One region of the Pseudonocardia sp. CA-142604 genome, then DNA from elsewhere that is predicted to be linked to it. Evidence: riboswitches for the same ligand, from Rfam matches in the RefSeq annotation. Region 1 holds a riboswitch; the other holds the start of a gene.
What was found. A riboswitch is a leader RNA that binds a small molecule or an ion and turns the genes downstream of it on or off. The one in region 1 is predicted to bind thiamine pyrophosphate.
Positions count from the first base shown of each region.

Region 2: linked by a shared signal. The riboswitch ahead of thiO (glycine oxidase ThiO) and the one ahead of ACQPZQ_RS13325 (ABC transporter substrate-binding protein) in region 1 are both predicted to bind thiamine pyrophosphate.

Region 1 covers NZ_CP192045.1:2,892,445-2,900,495, forward strand. The annotation lists gene ACQPZQ_RS13310 (ROK family protein) at 1-1,120, shown strand, start outside; gene ACQPZQ_RS13315 (hypothetical protein) at 1,206-1,682, opposite strand; gene ACQPZQ_RS13320 (DUF1989 domain-containing protein) at 1,847-2,449, opposite strand; TPP riboswitch at 2,605-2,717, shown strand; gene ACQPZQ_RS13325 (ABC transporter substrate-binding protein) at 2,709-3,749, shown strand; gene ACQPZQ_RS13330 (ABC transporter permease) at 3,746-4,534, shown strand; gene ACQPZQ_RS13335 (ABC transporter ATP-binding protein) at 4,527-5,294, shown strand; gene ACQPZQ_RS13340 (hypothetical protein) at 5,334-5,573, shown strand; gene ACQPZQ_RS13345 (dihydrodipicolinate synthase family protein) at 5,597-6,481, shown strand; gene ACQPZQ_RS13350 (LutC/YkgG family protein) at 6,489-7,118, opposite strand; gene ACQPZQ_RS13355 (LutB/LldF family L-lactate oxidation iron-sulfur protein) at 7,269-8,051, opposite strand, start outside.
Region 2 covers NZ_CP192045.1:9,340,314-9,348,364, forward strand. The annotation lists gene ACQPZQ_RS42590 (gamma carbonic anhydrase family protein) at 1-343, shown strand, start outside; gene ACQPZQ_RS42595 (VOC family protein) at 351-692, shown strand; gene ACQPZQ_RS42600 (thiazole synthase) at 702-1,499, opposite strand; gene thiS (sulfur carrier protein ThiS) at 1,502-1,702, opposite strand; gene thiO (glycine oxidase ThiO) at 1,680-2,870, opposite strand; TPP riboswitch at 2,862-2,969, opposite strand; gene thiE (thiamine phosphate synthase) at 3,017-3,685, shown strand; gene ACQPZQ_RS42620 (hypothetical protein) at 3,711-4,655, opposite strand; gene ACQPZQ_RS42625 (DUF3159 domain-containing protein) at 4,953-5,636, opposite strand; gene ACQPZQ_RS42630 (SGNH/GDSL hydrolase family protein) at 5,798-6,583, shown strand; gene thpD (ectoine hydroxylase) at 6,580-7,485, opposite strand; gene ACQPZQ_RS42640 (ectoine synthase) at 7,485-7,895, opposite strand; gene ectB (diaminobutyrate--2-oxoglutarate transaminase) at 7,892-8,051, opposite strand, start outside.

The DNA.
Region 1 (8,051 bases):
CAACCGCGCAGCGTTGCTGCGGCGCCTGCACGTCGACGGTCCGTGCACGCGAGCCACCCTCGCCAGCGAGCTCGGGCTCAACCGCAGCACGATCAAGGCGGTGGTCGACGGCCTCGCCGAGGCCGGTGTGGTCACCGAGGCCTTACCGGTGCAGCGCAACGGCGCCGGCCGTCCGTCGCTGATGGTGCTGCCCGAGCCGGAGGCCGCCGTGGTGCTGGCCGTGGACGTGCGGGTCGAGCAGGTGTCGATGTCGATGGTCGGCATCGGCGGACAGATGCTCGGGCGCCACAGCTGGAACCTGCACCACCGCACCCGCACGCCGGGCGAGGTGATCACCCACGTCGCCGAGTCGGCCCAACTGCTCTCCGAGGAGCTGGCCGTCACGGCACAGGGGGTGGGGGTGTCGGTGCCGGGTGTGGTGCGCAGTGACGACGGCTTCGTGCACGAGGCGCCCAACCTCGGCTGGCGTGACGTCGCACTGGGCCGCAGGCTCGGCGCGGTGCTGAAGGTCCCCGTGCAGGTGGCGAACGACGCCGAGCTCGGTGCACTCGCCGAGCACGTCCGAGGGGACGCACGTGACGTCGACGACCTGGTCTACATCTCCGCCGACAAGGGTGTGGGCGGCGGCGTGATCTCCGCGGGCCGTCCCCTGCGCGGCACGCGCGGCTATGTCGGCGAGATCGGGCACCTCGTGGTCCGGCCCGGCGGGCGGCCCTGCTACTGCGGGTCCCGCGGATGCTGGGAGACGGAGGTGGGGGAGGCGGCGCTGTGCCGGGCGCTCGGGCTCCCCGAGGACGCCCCGCGCGGCGTGGTGGTGGCCGAGCTCCGGTCGCTGGAGGGCGCCGCGCAGCCCGGCAGGCTCGACGACTTCGCGACATGGCTCGCCACGGGACTCATCACCGTGGTGAACATGATGGCTCCCGAGCTGGTGGTGCTCGGCGACCTGTTCACCGCCCTGCCCCCGGCGGTGGTCGCGACGGTCCGGACGATGGTGCACGAGCGCAGCCTCGTGAGCCGGGCGGTGGGAGGCACGCGGATCGAGACGAGCCCCCTCGGCCGTGACGCGAAGCTGGTCGGCGCCGCCGAACTGGCCTTCGAACCGGTGCTCGTGGCGGTCTGAGTGGACGCGCAACCGGCCACGGCCGACCGCCGTGCTCGTGCGGCGGTTCGGCAGCCGATGGACACGGCCGGGTTGCCGAGGTCGTTCAGGCCGTTCGATGTGCCGGCGGCGAATCCTGGTCCGCGGCGGGCTTCTCCGCAATAGGTTCCTTACGGCCGAGGCCGACCAGGGTCAGCACCGCGGAAACGATGATCGAGATGGCGATGCTGAGGAAGCCCGCCCCCATCATTTTCTCCTGCCACGGTTTTCCGGAGTGGCCTTCCGACGTGATCGGATTCGCCGCGGCGGTGCCCAGTGCTGCGCCGAGAGTGGTGAAGAACCAGTTGCCGTACGTGCCGTAGAGAGCCGACCCGCGGGCAGCCTGCTCGGCTCGTCGCGGCAGTCTGACGTAGCCCCAGATGGCTCCGAGCGCGATCAGGAAGGTTCCGTTCACCACCCCCTCCAGATGCGCGGACACTCCCATGCGCATGTTCTTGAAGCGCCGCTCGAGCAGGCCGGTCACCAGTCCGATGAGAAAGAGGAACATGCCGTGCCACATCATTCGCCGGTCGCCGGATCGCATGCGGGTCTCCTATCCGAATAGAGCTGGTTCGCTGTGGTCGACTGATGCTCGATCAAGAAAATGGATGGTTACCTGGCTTGGCGCCGTGTGCCTTGACGCCCGGCTCGGTGTTTCCGATATTGCGCGGCACATCGACGTCGAGCTGGTCGGCGAGCGTTTTCTGATCATGGCGGAGATACCTCGATCACGAGCGGAGACAGTGAGCCCGCATTGATCCCGACGATGTCCTGCGGGCACGCGGAGACCACGACGAGGCAGTCCATCACGGCCTCGAGAGTGATCGAGTCACCCGGGGCCGTCGCTGCTGCGAGCCACTGCAGCCGCCCGTCCTGCTGCACGGGGATCCGCATGAAGACGTTGATCGGTTGCGGCGTGGGCCCGGAGTAGCCGTGCTCGACGGCGGCGAGCGCCTCCCGCAGATTCTCCGCGCACGAGCGGTGCCCGGTGGCGCCGAGCGCTGCGTACCGCTCGGGATCGCAGGCGGCGATCAGCATGTCGTGGAAACCGGGTGAGGTGTCCTCGACGAGGGTGAGGATCGGCCGGCGCCGTTGCGTCATGAAATGTTCGCCGATGGCCGGGAAGAGTCGGCTCGTCGCTGCGCGGGTGTGTGACGCGCTGTGGTGCTCGACGTCGGTGAATGCGAAGACATCACCCACCTGCCCGCCCTGCGGGTCGATCAGGCGCACGCGGTCGCCCGCGGTGACACGTACGGCTCGGCCGGTTCCCGCGGGGACCTCGACGACGGAGGTTTCTCCTGATACCTGCACAACTGCCATTCCATCGCGAGGTGCAGGCCGCGTCGAGGGGACGAACCGGCAGGCACCGGGCCTCGGATGGGTCGTCGCCACAGCTGGAGAGCTATCGGGACGAACCACGCGGGACGGACGTCGTGTGCGTCGGCCCTTGCCGGCCGCGTATCATCCCGGGGACCCGCGGGAGCCCACGATCCGAGGCTGAGAGGGCGGCAGGACCGGCCGCCGACCGTTCGAACCTGACCCGGTTAATGCCGGCGTAGGGAGGAACCTCGTGATCGGCGTACGTTCGCACCGGATCTCCGTCGTCCTGGCCGCAGTGCTCCTGCTCGTGCTGGCCGGGTGCGCAGGCGGCGGTGCCGGGAGCGCTGGTGGGGCCGGTGGCGAGCAGACGATCAGGGTCGCCCTGGACTGGACGCCCAACACCAACCACACCGGCCTCTACGTGGCGCAGCAGGAGGGCTGGTTCCGCGACGCCGGGCTGGACGTGCAGTTCCTCCCGTACAACAACACCTCGCCCGACACGCTCGTCTCGTCGGGAGCGGCCGACTTCGGCATCAGCTTCCAGGACTCGTTCACCTTCTCGAAGGCGGCGGGCGCGGACATCACCTCCGTGATGGCGGTGCTGCAGCACTGGGCCACGCGGATCGCGGTGAAGGCCGACCGCGCCGACATCACCTCGCCGAAGGACCTCGACGGCAAGACCTACGGCGGGTTCGGCGGGCCGGGGGAGGAGCCCAAGATGCAGGCCGTCATCCGCGACGCCGGGGGCAAGGGCGACTTCACGACGGTGGTCCTCGGCACCTCCGCGTACGAGGCGCTCTACGCCGGGCAGGTCGACTTCACCGAGCCGTTCATGGCCTGGGAGGGCATCGAGGCCGAGCTGCACGGCCAGCCGCTGAAGACCTTCGCCTACACCGACTACGGCTTCCCCGACGCCTACAACGTGCTGCTGATCGGCAACAGCCCCTGGCTGCAGGCACATCCCGACCTGGCCGCGAAGTTCGTGCAGGCGGCGCAGCGGGGTTACCAGCTCGGCGCGGACGACCCGGCCAGGGCCGCCCAGCTGCTGATGGACGCCAACCCCGGCGTCTTCACGGAGCCGGAGCTCGTCATGCGCAGCCAGCAGATGCTCGCCGACCAGTACCTTCGTGACGGCTCCGGCAAGGTGGGCGAGCAGACGCTGGACGAGTGGTCGGGCTTCTCGGGGTGGGTCTTCGACTCCGGGGTGCTCACCGGGCCGGACGGGAAGCCGCTCACCCAGCGGCCGGACTTCTCGACCTGGTTCACCAACCAGTACCTGGCGAAGCCATGAGCGCACCACGCACGGGTGGACGGCGCACGGTCTCGGCCGTCGTGCCGTCGCTCGTCCTCGTCGCGCTCGGGCTCATCGCCTGGCAGTGGTACGTCACGGCCGCCGGCGTCCGGCCGCAGGTGCTGCCGTCGCCGCTGCGCGTGGCCACGCAGGGCTGGGCGTTCCGCGAGCAGCTGTGGGAGAACACGCTGCCGACGCTGCAGGTCACGGCGGTCGGGTTCGGGGTGTCGCTGGCGGTGGGCTGGGCACTGGCGATCGCCGTGGACTTCTCCCCGTGGTTGCGACGGGCGTTCACGCCGCTCCTCGTGGCGTCCCAGACGCTGCCGATCATCGCGATCGCGCCGCTGCTGATCATCTGGTTCGGGTTCGGCCTGTTGCCGAAGGTACTGGTGATCGCGCTCGTGACGTTCTTCCCGATCGCCGTCGGGCTGATCGAGGGGTTCTCCGCCACCGACCGGCAGGCCACCAACCTGCTGCGCAGCATGGGGGCGTCGCGCTGGAAGCAGTTCCGCTACGTGCGCCTGCCCGGGGCGATGCCGTCGTTCTTCACGGCGCTGCGGATCGGCATCACGTACGCCGTGACCGGAGCGATCTTCGCCGAGTACGTGGGTGCGACCGCGGGGCTCGGGATCTTCATGAGCCTGCAGAAGAACTCGTTCCGCACGGATCTCGTGCTCGCGGCGGTGGTGGTGACGGCGCTGTTGTCCGTAGGGCTGTTCGTTCTCACCTACCTCGTGCAACGGCTCGTGATCCCGTGGCACGGGAAGGAGCGTCGTCGTGCCTGAGGGCGGCCACGAGACCAAGCTGGTGCTCGACGATCTCCGGAAGGCCTACCCGGGGCTCCCCGTGCTCGGCGGGGTGACCTTCGACGTGGCGCCCGGTGAGTTCGTCTCCGTGATCGGGCCGAGCGGCTGCGGCAAGTCCACGCTGTTCAATGTGATCGCCGGCCTGGAACGCCCCGACTCCGGCCGGGTCCTCGTCGACGGCGAGGACGCCACCGGTCGCGTCGACCCCTTCGCGTACATGCCCCAGCAGGATCTGCTCTTCCCGTGGCGGACCGTCCTGGACAACACGACGCTGGGCCTGGAGGTGGCCGGGATGTCCCGACGGGCCGCTAGGGAGCGGGCCCGGCCGCTCTTCGCCGAGTTCGGGCTGTCCGGGTTCGAGTCGGCCCACCCGTACGAGCTGTCCGGCGGGATGCGGCAGCGGGCCGCGTTGCTGCGCACGGTGGTGCAGGACCGTGCGGTGCTGCTGCTCGACGAGCCGTTCGGCGCGCTGGACTCACTCACCCGCACCGACATGCAGACCTGGCTCGACGACGTGCGCACCCGGTTCGGCTGGACGGTGCTGCTGATCACCCACGACATCCGGGAGGCGGTGTTCCTCTCCGACCGGGTGCTGGTGCTCGGGCCGCGGCCCACGCACGTGCGGCGCGAGGTGAACGTCGGCCTGCCCCGGCCGCGCGAGATCGGGCTGATCACCTCCCCGCAGTTCGCGGCGATCGAGGAGGAGTTGCTCACGGTGCTGCGGAACGGTTCCCGGTGACCGCGCTCGCGGCCACGTGAGTGCTCGTAGCATGCATCTGTGCGACTGACCCGCAGCGCCCGCAAGCACGGGATAGCCGCCGATGACATCCGCCAGGTGCTCGCCGCGCCACTGCGCACGGTCGTGCAGGGAGACGTCGAGCTGCGCATCGGGCTGACGGCGGGCCGCGACCTGATCGAGGTGGTCGTGGCCCCGGGCGATCCGGTCATCGTGCTGCACGCCATGCGGCTTCGTCCGGCGAACTACCGCTTCCTCCGGTGGCCCGGCGAGACGGCGTAGCAGCTCGAACTACAGTCGTGAACATGTCCGCTCGCAGTTCCCGCGCCGACGTGCTGGCCGCCGTTCCCACACTCGTCGACGAGGCGGGTGAGCTCGACAGGGAGGCCAACCGGGCGCTGCTGACGGGGCTCGTGGACCGCCTCGACGGGGTGTTCGTCGCCGGCACCACCGGCGAGTTCCCGGCACTGCACCGCGCCGAGCGGCGCGACCTGCTCGAGATCGCGCTCGACGTCTTCGGCCCGGACCGCGTGGTGGCCCACATCGGGACGGCTGCCACCCGTGACGCCGTCACGCTCGCCCGCGACGCCGTCGCAGCCGGGGCTCGGCGCCTCGCCGCGATCACGCCCTACTACCTGCCCGTCGACGCCGGCACGGTCACGCGGCACTTCGCCGCGATCACCGAGGCCTGCGGGGACGCCGTGGTGTACGGCTACCTCTTTCCGGACCGCACCGGCGTCCCGGCCGACGCGGATCAGTTCGCGCGCACGGCAGCCGAGAGCGGGCTCGCCGGGGCCAAGCTCAGCGGCGCGGCGGCCGGCCTACTGGCCGAGTTCGTGGCTGCCCTTCCAGCGGGTGCACTGCTCTGGTCCGGCGACGACGCCGCTCTCGCCTCCGTCGTCCGGGTCGGCGGCCGGGGTGTCGTCTCGGCCGCTGCGGCCGCTTTCCCGGAGCCGTTCACCGCCCTCGCCGACGCCGTGGCGCGCGGCGACGCCGAGGCCGAGCGCACGGCCCAGGCCGAGGTCGACGAGGTGACTGCCGCACTCGGCACCGTGCAGGGGACCAAGCACGCGCTCGCCGGGCTGGGGCTCGGCACCGGCGTGATGCGGATGCCGGCACCGCTGGTCGGCGCCGAGGAGCGGGAGCGGATCGACCGCCTGGTGGCCCGCGCTCAGGCACCGGTGGCCTGACGCCGCGTCAGCCCACCAGCACCACGATCAACGTGCGGGGGCCGTGGACGCCCTCCACGCGTTGCAGCTCGATGTCGCTGGTGGCCGACGGTCCGCTGATGAACGTGATCGGACGGGTCGGCTGCAGTGCCGCCAGCATCTCCGGGACGGTCTGCACCACCTGGCCGGCGCGCACCACGCAGACGTGCACGTCCGGCACGAGGGTCAGCGCCCGGCGTCCCTGGTCTGGTGAGCCGTCCAGGGCGATCGTGCCGGTGGTGGCGCACGCGGCCGCGCAGGCGGTGACCACGGCGGCATGTTCGTCGAGGTCGGCGGGGGAGAGGACGCCCACGCCGGCGGAGCCGTCGATGACGCCGGCGGGCACCCAGTCGTCGGGCAGTCCGGGCGGGACCACGACGGGGCCGGTCACCTCGGCCAGAGCGACGCCGATCGCGGCCGGGACGCCGTCGGCGGGTGCGTCGATCACCGTGGCGCGGTAGTCGACGAGCCGGTCGCGGAACAGCGCGAGCAGCTCGGGCGCGCCGGGTGTGTGCCCGCCGCTGCGGTGGTAGTCGCGGGGGATCTCGGGCGGCGCCGGGTGGCCCGCCTCGCGGTTGGCCTCGCGGATGCGGGCCAGCACGTCCTCGCGGGCACTCACGAGTCCTCCTCGCTGGCGCTCGTCGGCCGCGTTCGCGGCACTGCTGTGTCCGATGGTGAGCTCGCAAGCTCGCTCACGAGTCCTCCTCGCCGGCGCTCGTCGGCCGCGTTCGCGGCACTGCTGTGTCCGATGGTGAGCTCGCAAGCTCGCTCACGATGCGCCCCGGTTGCGGGCCCACCACTCGCGGAAGGTCTCCGCAGGCGGGCGTGGCGCGTCCCGGCTCGCCGTCCAGGCCGACAGGGGCGGCGGGAGCGCCGAGATCCGTCCGGACGCGCGGCCGAGCAGGCGCGCGGCGCGCGATGCCTTCTCGGCGGCCGCGAACCGCGTGGGCGACGCCATGACCCACGCCGCGGCGGCCATCGAGAGAGCCTCCGCGCTCGGGACGCGATGCGCGGATCGCTGCTCGTCGACGTGCCGGGCCCGCAGCCGTACCAGGAGCGACGGGATGTCGATCCGGACCGGGCAGGCGTCGAAGCAGGCTCCGCAGAGGCTCGACGCATAGGGCAGCGACGCGTTGTCCTCCACGCCGGTGAGCTGCGGCGACAGCACCGCGCCGATCGGGCCCGGATACACCGAGCCGTACGCGTGGCCGCCCGCCCGCTCGTAGACGGGACACACGTTGAGACACGCCGAGCACCGGATGCAGTGCAGCGCGGTGCGGCCCATCTCGTCGGCGAGGGCGGCGGTGCGCCCGTTGTCGAGCAGCACGAGATGGAAGGTCTGCGGGCCGTCGCCGGGGGTGACGCCCGTCCACGCCGAGTTGTAGGGGTTCATCCGCTCGCCGGTGGAGCTGCGCGGAAGCAGCTGCAGGAACACCTCGAGGTCCTGCCAGGTGGGCACGACCTTCTCGATGCCCATCACCGTGATCAGCGTGTCCGGCAGCGTCAGGCACATCCGCCCGTTGCCCTCGGACTCCGCCACGAGCAGCGTGCC
Region 2 (8,051 bases), 3.5 Mb from region 1:
CGGAACGGATCCCGTCACCGAGGTCGGTCCGGGCGCGACGATCGGCCACCTCTGCGTGGTGCACGGTGCGGTGATCGGCCGCGAGGCGCTGATCGGCAACGGCTCGACGATCCAGGACGGCGCCCGCATCGGGGCGCGTTGCCTGATCGGAGCGGGCGCCACCGTCGCGCCCAACACCGTGGTGTCCGACGAGCAGCTCGTGCTGGACACGGTGGCCAGGGTGAAGGGGCCTTTGACGCAGTCCGCCCGCTGGTGGGTGGAGGGCAACCCGGGGATCTACCAGGAGCTGGCCCGGCGCCACCGCGCGAGCGTCACACCGGTCGTCCCGGTGCACGAGGGCTGAGGGGCACGTGCGCGCCCGACTCGACGAGATCGTCGTCGACTGCCACGACCCGGCGCGGCTCGTCCGGTTCTGGGCGGCCCTGCTGGGCGGGGAGCCGGTGGACCGTGCGGCGTCGTGGTCCTACGTCGATCCGCCGCGCACGCCGCGGCTCGCGTTCCAGGCGGTACCCGAGCCCAAGGCCACCAAGAACCGGCTGCACCTCGACCTCGCCGTGCCGGCCATCGGACCGGCCGCGGACGAGGCCGTGGCGCTCGGGGCCACGCGAATCGGCGACGTCGTCACCGATGCGCAGGGCTCCTTCCAGGTGATGCACGACCCGGAAGGCAACGAGTTCTGCTTCGTGGAGTGAGGGCCGTCGTCAGCTGGGGTCGGGGTCCGGGGAGGAGGCCTGCGCCCAGTAGCGGCGCGGGATGCGTCCTGCCTCCCGCGCGGCGCGCCCCGCCTCCACCGCCAGCCGCATCGCGTGCGCCATCCGCTCGGGGTTGCCCGCCCGCGTCACCGCTGTGGCGAGCAGCACGGCGTCACAGCCCAGCTCCATCGCCTCCGCGGCCTCCGACGCGGTGCCGATCCCGGCGTCCAGCACGACCGGGACCGAAGCCGCGGCCACGATCATCTCGATGTTGTGGGGGTTGCGGATGCCCAGCCCGGTGCCGATCGGCGAGCCCAGTGGCATCACTGCGGCGCAGCCCGCCTGTTCCAGCTTGCGGGCCAGCACGGGGTCGTCGTTGGTGTAGGGGAGCACCGTGAACCCGTCGTCGACGAGCTGCTCGGCAGCGTCCAGCAGCTCGATCGGGTCGGGCAGCAGGGTGCGCTCGTCGGCCACGACCTCGAGCTTCACGAGGTCGGTCTCGAGTGCCTCGCGCGCCAGCCGCGCGGTGAGCACGGCCTCCGCTGCGGTGCGGCACCCCGCCGTGTTGGGCAGCACCTCGATGTCGAGGCGGCGCAGCAGGTCGAGCACCCCCGTGCCGGTGGCCGCGTCGATCCGCCGCATCGCCACGGTGGTCAGCGCGGTGCCGGACGCGACGAGCGCCCGCTCCAGGATCTCCAGGTTCGAGGCGCCACCGGTGCCCATGATCAGCCGGGAGGAGATCTTCCGCCCGCCGATTACTAGGACCTCGCCCTCGACGGACGAGCTCGTCACTGAGTCTCCGATCATCGTCATCCTCCCTGCACCGCCGTCAGCACCTCGATCCGAGCACCGTCGGCAAGCGTGGTGGCTGCCCAGTCGGCCCTCGGAACGACCTCACCGTTCACCGCCACCGCCACGCCGGTGCTCGGCGCGCCCAGCGACGCGAGGGCGTCGAGCACGCTCGCACCCGTGCCGAGCTCGCGCTGTTCACCGTTGATCCACACGTGCACGTGCAACCTCCTCGGGGTACCGATGGCCTCGGTCTGCGCTGGGAGCGGCGCCGGTGACGCGTGCTGGATCGGCCGGGCGCATCGCATCAGGTACCGGACGGCCGTACAGCAGTTGCAGCACGGCGTCGGCTGTGACCGGCGCGAGCAGCATCCCGTTGCGGTGGTGGCCGGTGGCGACGAGCAGCCCCTCCGGGCCGAGCGGGCCCACCAGCGGCAGGTTGTCGGGGCTGCCGGGGCGCAGGCCGGCGGCGCTCTCGACCAGCGCGTACTCGGCGATGCCGGGGAGCACGCGCTCGGCGTCGCGCAGCAGGTCGCGCACGCCACCGACGGTCACCTCGGTGTCGAAGCCGGTCTCGGCCTGCGTGGCGCCGACGACGAGGCCGCCCCCGTCACGCGGCACGACGTAGACCGGGCGCCCGTCCACGAGGGCCCGCACGGTGCGGCTCGGAGGCGGGAATGCCCCGGCGCGGTGCGCCAGCCGCAGGATCTCACCCTTGACCGGGCGCACCAGGCCGGTGAGGACCGGGTGCAACGCGCCGGAGTGGGCGCCCGCGCAGACGATGACGACGTCGGATTCCAGGTCGGCGCCGTCGGTCCGCACGCCGGTGACGCGCGTTCCGTCGTCGAGGACGGCGCGCGCGGCGCTCTCCACGAAGGTCACCCCGGCCCGCTCGGCGGCCGTCCGCAGTGCGGCGAGCAGCATGCGGTTGTCGACCGCGAGGTCGCCGGGCACGGACAAGCCACCGCGGACGTCAGGCCCCAGGGCGGGCTCCAGACGGCGCAGCTCCCGGCCGGACAGGCGTTCGACCGCGCGGCCGAGCCGGGCGAGGTAATCCGCCAACGTGTCCAGCTCGGCGCGGTCGCCCGACCCCGTGGCCACCACCACGGTGCCCTCGGTGCGCAGCCCGGCCGACTGGCCCGCCGCCGTACCGAGCTCCTCGGCGAAGCCCGGCCAGCGCCGCACGGACTCGACGCCGAGCTCCAGCAGCGCCTCCTCGCCGGGCCAGGCCTCGGTGACCGGGGCGAGCATGCCGCCTGCCACCCAGGACGCCCCGGACGCGGGCGCAGGGTCGACCACCGTGACCCGCAGCCCCGCCGACGCTGCCCGCCATGCACAGGACAGGCCGATCACACCTGCACCGATGAATGCCAACCGTGACTTCGTCATCTCCCCGCTCCCTGCGCCGGCATGACCCGGATCAGGTTCGACGGTCGGGATCTTCAGATCCCCTCTCAGCCCGTGACTCGGGCTCCCGTGCGTCACCTGCGGTTCACCCTACGCGCTGCGTATGCAGCCGCGTAGGGTCGGTCCCCGTGCCCGGATTCGACGGAGACGCGCTGCGCGCGCGACTGGCCGACGCCCGCCTCTACCTCTGCACCGACGCGCGTCGGCGCACCGGCGACCTCGCGGAGTTCGCCGACGCAGCGCTCGCCGGCGGCGTCGACATCGTGCAGCTACGTGACAAGGGCGCGGACGGCGCCCTGGAGGCTCGGGATGAACTCGCGGCGCTGGAGGTTCTCGCCGAGGCGTGCGCCCGGCACGGGGCGCTGCTCGCGGTGAACGACCGCGCCGACGTGGCGCTCGCCGCCGGGGCCGACGTGCTGCATCTCGGACAGGATGACCTTCCCGTCGAATGGGCGCGCAAGATCGTGGGTGACGAGGTTGTCATCGGACGCTCGTCGCACAGCGCCGAGGAGACCGCGAGGGCCGCGGAGGAGCCGGGCGTGGACTACTTCTGCGTCGGCCCCTGCTGGCCCACACCGACAAAGCCGGGCCGCCCGGCACCCGGCCTCGACCTCGTGCGCACCGTCGCCGGCCGGTCGCCGTCGCGACCGTGGTTCGCCATCGGTGGCATCGACCACGACCGGCTCGACGAGGTGCTGGCAGCAGGCGCCGACCGGATCGTCGTGGTGCGGGCGATCACGCAGGCGGAGGACCCCCGGGCGGCCGCGGCCGCTCTCGCCGCCCGGGTCCGCGCCTGACCGTCCCGCGTCGGGCGGCCGGGACTCACTGCACCTGAGCCCCCGGCACCGGGACGAGCGGCGTCGGCACAGCGCGCCCGGCGGCATTGCCTGCGCCACCGCTGTCGGAACCACTGCCGCTGGAACCGCCGCTTCCGGAGTCGCCACTCCTGGAACCGTCGCTGCCGGAGCCGCTGCTGTCCGACCGGTCGTTGCTCGAGCCGCCGCTCCCGGAGTCGCCGGTCGCGCCCGAACCCTGGGTCGGAACGTCGGCCCGGGAGGTGGGATTTCCGCCGGAGTCCTGGGCCGTCGACGGGTTCGCGCCACTCTCCGGGGTGCCCGTCGACCTGGTGCTGTCGCTGGTGCTCGGCTCGGTGGTGGTGGGCTCGGAAGACCTCGACGGCTCCGGCCTCGTGGACGGCTCGACCGTCTCGTCGTGCTTGCTCGAGCTTTCGTGCCTGCCCTCGAACACCCTCCCGACGGACGTCCCGGACTCCCCCGATGTGAGCGTGGAGCCCTTGGCCCATTCGACACCGGTGACGGCGAGCATGCTCAGCGCGAAGATCAGCACGGTCGCCGCCGACCACAGCACGAAGCGGCGCCGTGAGGTCCGCGCCGGCACGGCGGGCTCGACGCGCAGTTGCGTGGTCGCCCCTTCCGGCGAGATGCGCGGCATCGGCATGGTGACCTCGGCGGCCAGCTCCGCCGCCAGGGCCGGGCCGGGGACAGCCGAACCGGCAGCGGGGGCGTTCTCGGAACCGCGCCGGGGCACCCGGACCCGCGCCACCAACCGATCGCGCGTTCGGTCGAGCGACTGCTGGTAGACCGCGGTGGCCACGGTGCTCGCGACCGACCCCAGCGCGGCGCCCGCCACCGTGCCCTCCGCACCGAAGAACGACCCGAGAACGGCGCTGGTCGCGGCTGCACCGGCCCCGGCGATCACCTTGTTGATCGTCAGGCCGACGGCGGCGGCATTCGGCTGCGTCTGCACCGCCGTCTGCTGGCCCGCCGTCGTAGCGGTGGCCGGGACGATCCGGGCTGGCTCGGGCTGCGGGGACCGGGGCGAGGGGATCCGGTTCTTCGGCGGCTGGTTCCCGGGAGCGCGAGGCGCCGGAATCCGGGGAGGATGGCCGTGGCTCCCGCCGTTGCGGGGTTGGTCAGGACGTGGGGCGCTGGGGAACTGCTGCATGGCTCCTGTGGACGATCACGTCTTCGGCGGTCGGGTACCGGCTCTTCAACGCACGATCGTTCCGGATCGCTCCAGACGATCAACGTCGGGTGAGATCGTTCACGTCGCCGAACGGGAGCCGGCATCTCCTTCTGCCGGATGGCGCAGACCACGATGGCCGTCCGGCAGGGCCGAACGGAGCACCGGCCAGGACAGCGCCACGCACAGCGCGACGAGCGGCCAGGTGAGCACCACCCGCGCGATGCCGAGGGGGACGACGGCGTCGGCCACGTACAACGGCAGGAACACGGCCAGGCGCACCAGGTACTGGCCGACCCACAACCAGCTGGCCCGCTGGTAGCCGCGTAGCAGGTCGGGGTCGCGCCGCCAGCGGGTGCGCTGGCCGAGCAGGGTGCCCACGACCACGCCGAGCAGCGGCCACCTGATCACGATCGACACCGCCCAGGCGAGCGCGCTCGCCGCGTTGGACACGATCTGGACGAGGAAGAAGTCGACGGCCCGGCCGGTGTAGAGCGCCACGAGCACGGCCACTGCCACTCCGAGCAGGCCGAACAGCACGGCTCGCGGCTGCTTGCCACCGGCCAGCCGGACCACGGCGATGACGACGGCTGTGAGCAGCGCCGCACCCGCCGCCCAAGCGATGGGGGACGTCCAGGCCGCCGCGTCGGCAAGTGTGAAGACGAGGACGAACCCGACGACCGGCACCGTCGCGTCGATCGCACCGCCGTGACCACCGAGGATGTGCGCCAGCGACGCGTCGGGCTTGGGATTGCGACGAGCCACCAGGCAAGCGTGCCTTATCTCCCCCCGGATGCGCGCTTCACGCTCCTTCGGAGCCCGCACATCACCCGGCCGACACTGGCGCGCGCCGCTACTCCTGGGTGATATTGGAGCGATCTGCACCCAACACCGGGGTGAAGCGGACATGAACGGAAGGACGTGAAGTGGCCGGGAACAGTTTCGTGGCGCTCGGTGACAGCTTCACGGAAGGTCTGGACGACTGGCGGCCGGACGGTACGCCGCGGGGCTGGGCCGACCGAGTGGCGGAGCGGCTGGGCGCCACCAGGCCGGGGTATCGCTACGCCAACCTCGCCGTACGCGGCAAGTTGCTCGACCAGATCGTCGCCGACCAGCTCCCTGTGGCCGAGCGGCTGCAGCCGGACCTCATCGCGTTCTGCGCAGGCGGCAACGACATCATCCGCTTCACCTGCGACACCGACGACCTCGCGCGCCGCTTCGACGCCGCGCTGGAACGGGTCACCGCCACCGGCGCGCAGGTGTTCGTCTTCACCGGCTTCGACCTCGGCCGGATGCATCCGCTCATCCGCCGCCTGCGGGGCCGGGTGGCCTGCTACAACGAGCTGATGCGGGCCAGCGCCGAGCGCCACGGCAGCACGGTCGTCGACCTCTGGGGAATGGCCCCGCTGGCGGATCCCCGCACCTGGGGCAAGGACCGCCTGCACCTCACCGCCGAGGGACACCGGCGCGTTGCGCTACGCGTGCTGGAGACGCTCGGCGAGCCCGTCGCCGAGGACTGGCGCGTCCCGCTGCCTGCGGCCGACCCTGCGCCGTGGCGCCACCGCCAGGTGGAGGACCTCGTCTGGATGCGCAACTTCGTGATGCCGTACGTCCGCGGACGGCTGAGGGGGCGCAGGACGGGCGACGGGTTCACACCCAAGCGCCCGGACCTGCTCCCCCTCGACCTCGACGGCAGGCAGCCCGCCGTTTAGTGCGGGATCGGCGTGATCTCCCGCGCGGCGATGTAGGGCGGCCGTGGTGACGGCGCCGAGAACGGCTCCGTCAGGCCGTTGTCCACGCTGTTGAACACCACGAAGATGTTCGACCGCGAGTACGGCGTGATGTTGCTGGCCGAGCCGTGCATGCAGTTGGAGTCGAACAGCGTGGCCGAACCGGCCGCACCGGTCAGCATCGCGATCCCGTGCCGGTCGGCGAGGGTCGTGAGGCTCTCCGGGTCGGGAGTACCGATCTCCTGCTCGCGCAGGGACTCCTTGTAGTGGTCGGCCGGCGTCTCGCCCACGCACGCGACGAAGGTGCGGTGCGACCCGGGCATAATCATGAGACAGCCGTTGTGCGGGTAGTTCTCGGTGAGCGCGATCGAGATGCTCACCGCCCGCGGCGTGGGCATCCCGTCCTCGGCGTGCCAGGTCTCGAAGTCCGAGTGCCAGTAGAAGCCGCCGCCGCCGAAGCCCGGCTTGTAGTTGATGCGGCTCTGGTGGACGTAGACGTCGGAACCGAGGATCTGGCGGGCCCGCCCGGCCACCCGCTCGTCGGCGACGAGCGCGGCCACGGCGTCGCTGATCCGGTGCACCTCGAAGATGGAGCGCACCTGCTGTGACGTCTTCTCGACGACCGTGCGCTCGTCCTCACGGATCGCGGGGTCCGAGGCCAGCCGGTCGAGCTCCGCGCTGTACGTGGCCACCTCGGCAGGTGTCAGCAGTTCCGGCACCGTGACGAAGCCGTCACGCTCGTGCGCGGCGAGCTCGTCGGGCGACAGATGACCGGGCACATCCGTGCCGGCCCAGACGGTGGGCTCGACGCGGTCGAGCAATGCGGGCCGATCGGCGACGCGGGTGGGGTAACGGTCGGCAGTAGCGGTGTCGACCAAGGTCATCAGGAAGCCTCCTCCTCCGGAGTTGGCAGGACGATCAGGGGGTAGACGCCGTTCTCGTCGTGAACCTCGCCTCCCGTCACCGGCGGGTTGAACACACAGACCGTCCGCATCTCCGTACGCGGACGCAACTGGTGGTGCTCGTGGCCACTCAGGACGTAGACCGAGCCAGGCCGGAGCTGGTAGGTCACGTCGTTGTCCTTGTCGTGCAGCTCGCCCTCGCCCTCGATGACCCAGACGGCCTCGATGTGGTGGGCGTACCAGAAGTCGTTGATCGAGCCGGCCTCCAGCACGGTCTCGTGCAGTGAGAACCCGACCCCGTCGCCCGCCAGGACGATCCGCTTGCTGCGCCAGTGCTCGGTCTTGACGTCGCGCTCGGTGTCGGTGATCTCCTCGAGGGTGCGCACGATCACGCCGAGACCCCTTCCAAAGTCGCCAGCACGGAATCACGCACGATGGCGAGACCCTCCTCCAACTCGGCGTCGGTGACCGTCAGCGGCGGCATGATCTTCATGACCTCGTCGGACGGGCCCGACGTCTCCATCAGCAGCCCTCGGCCGAATGCCGCA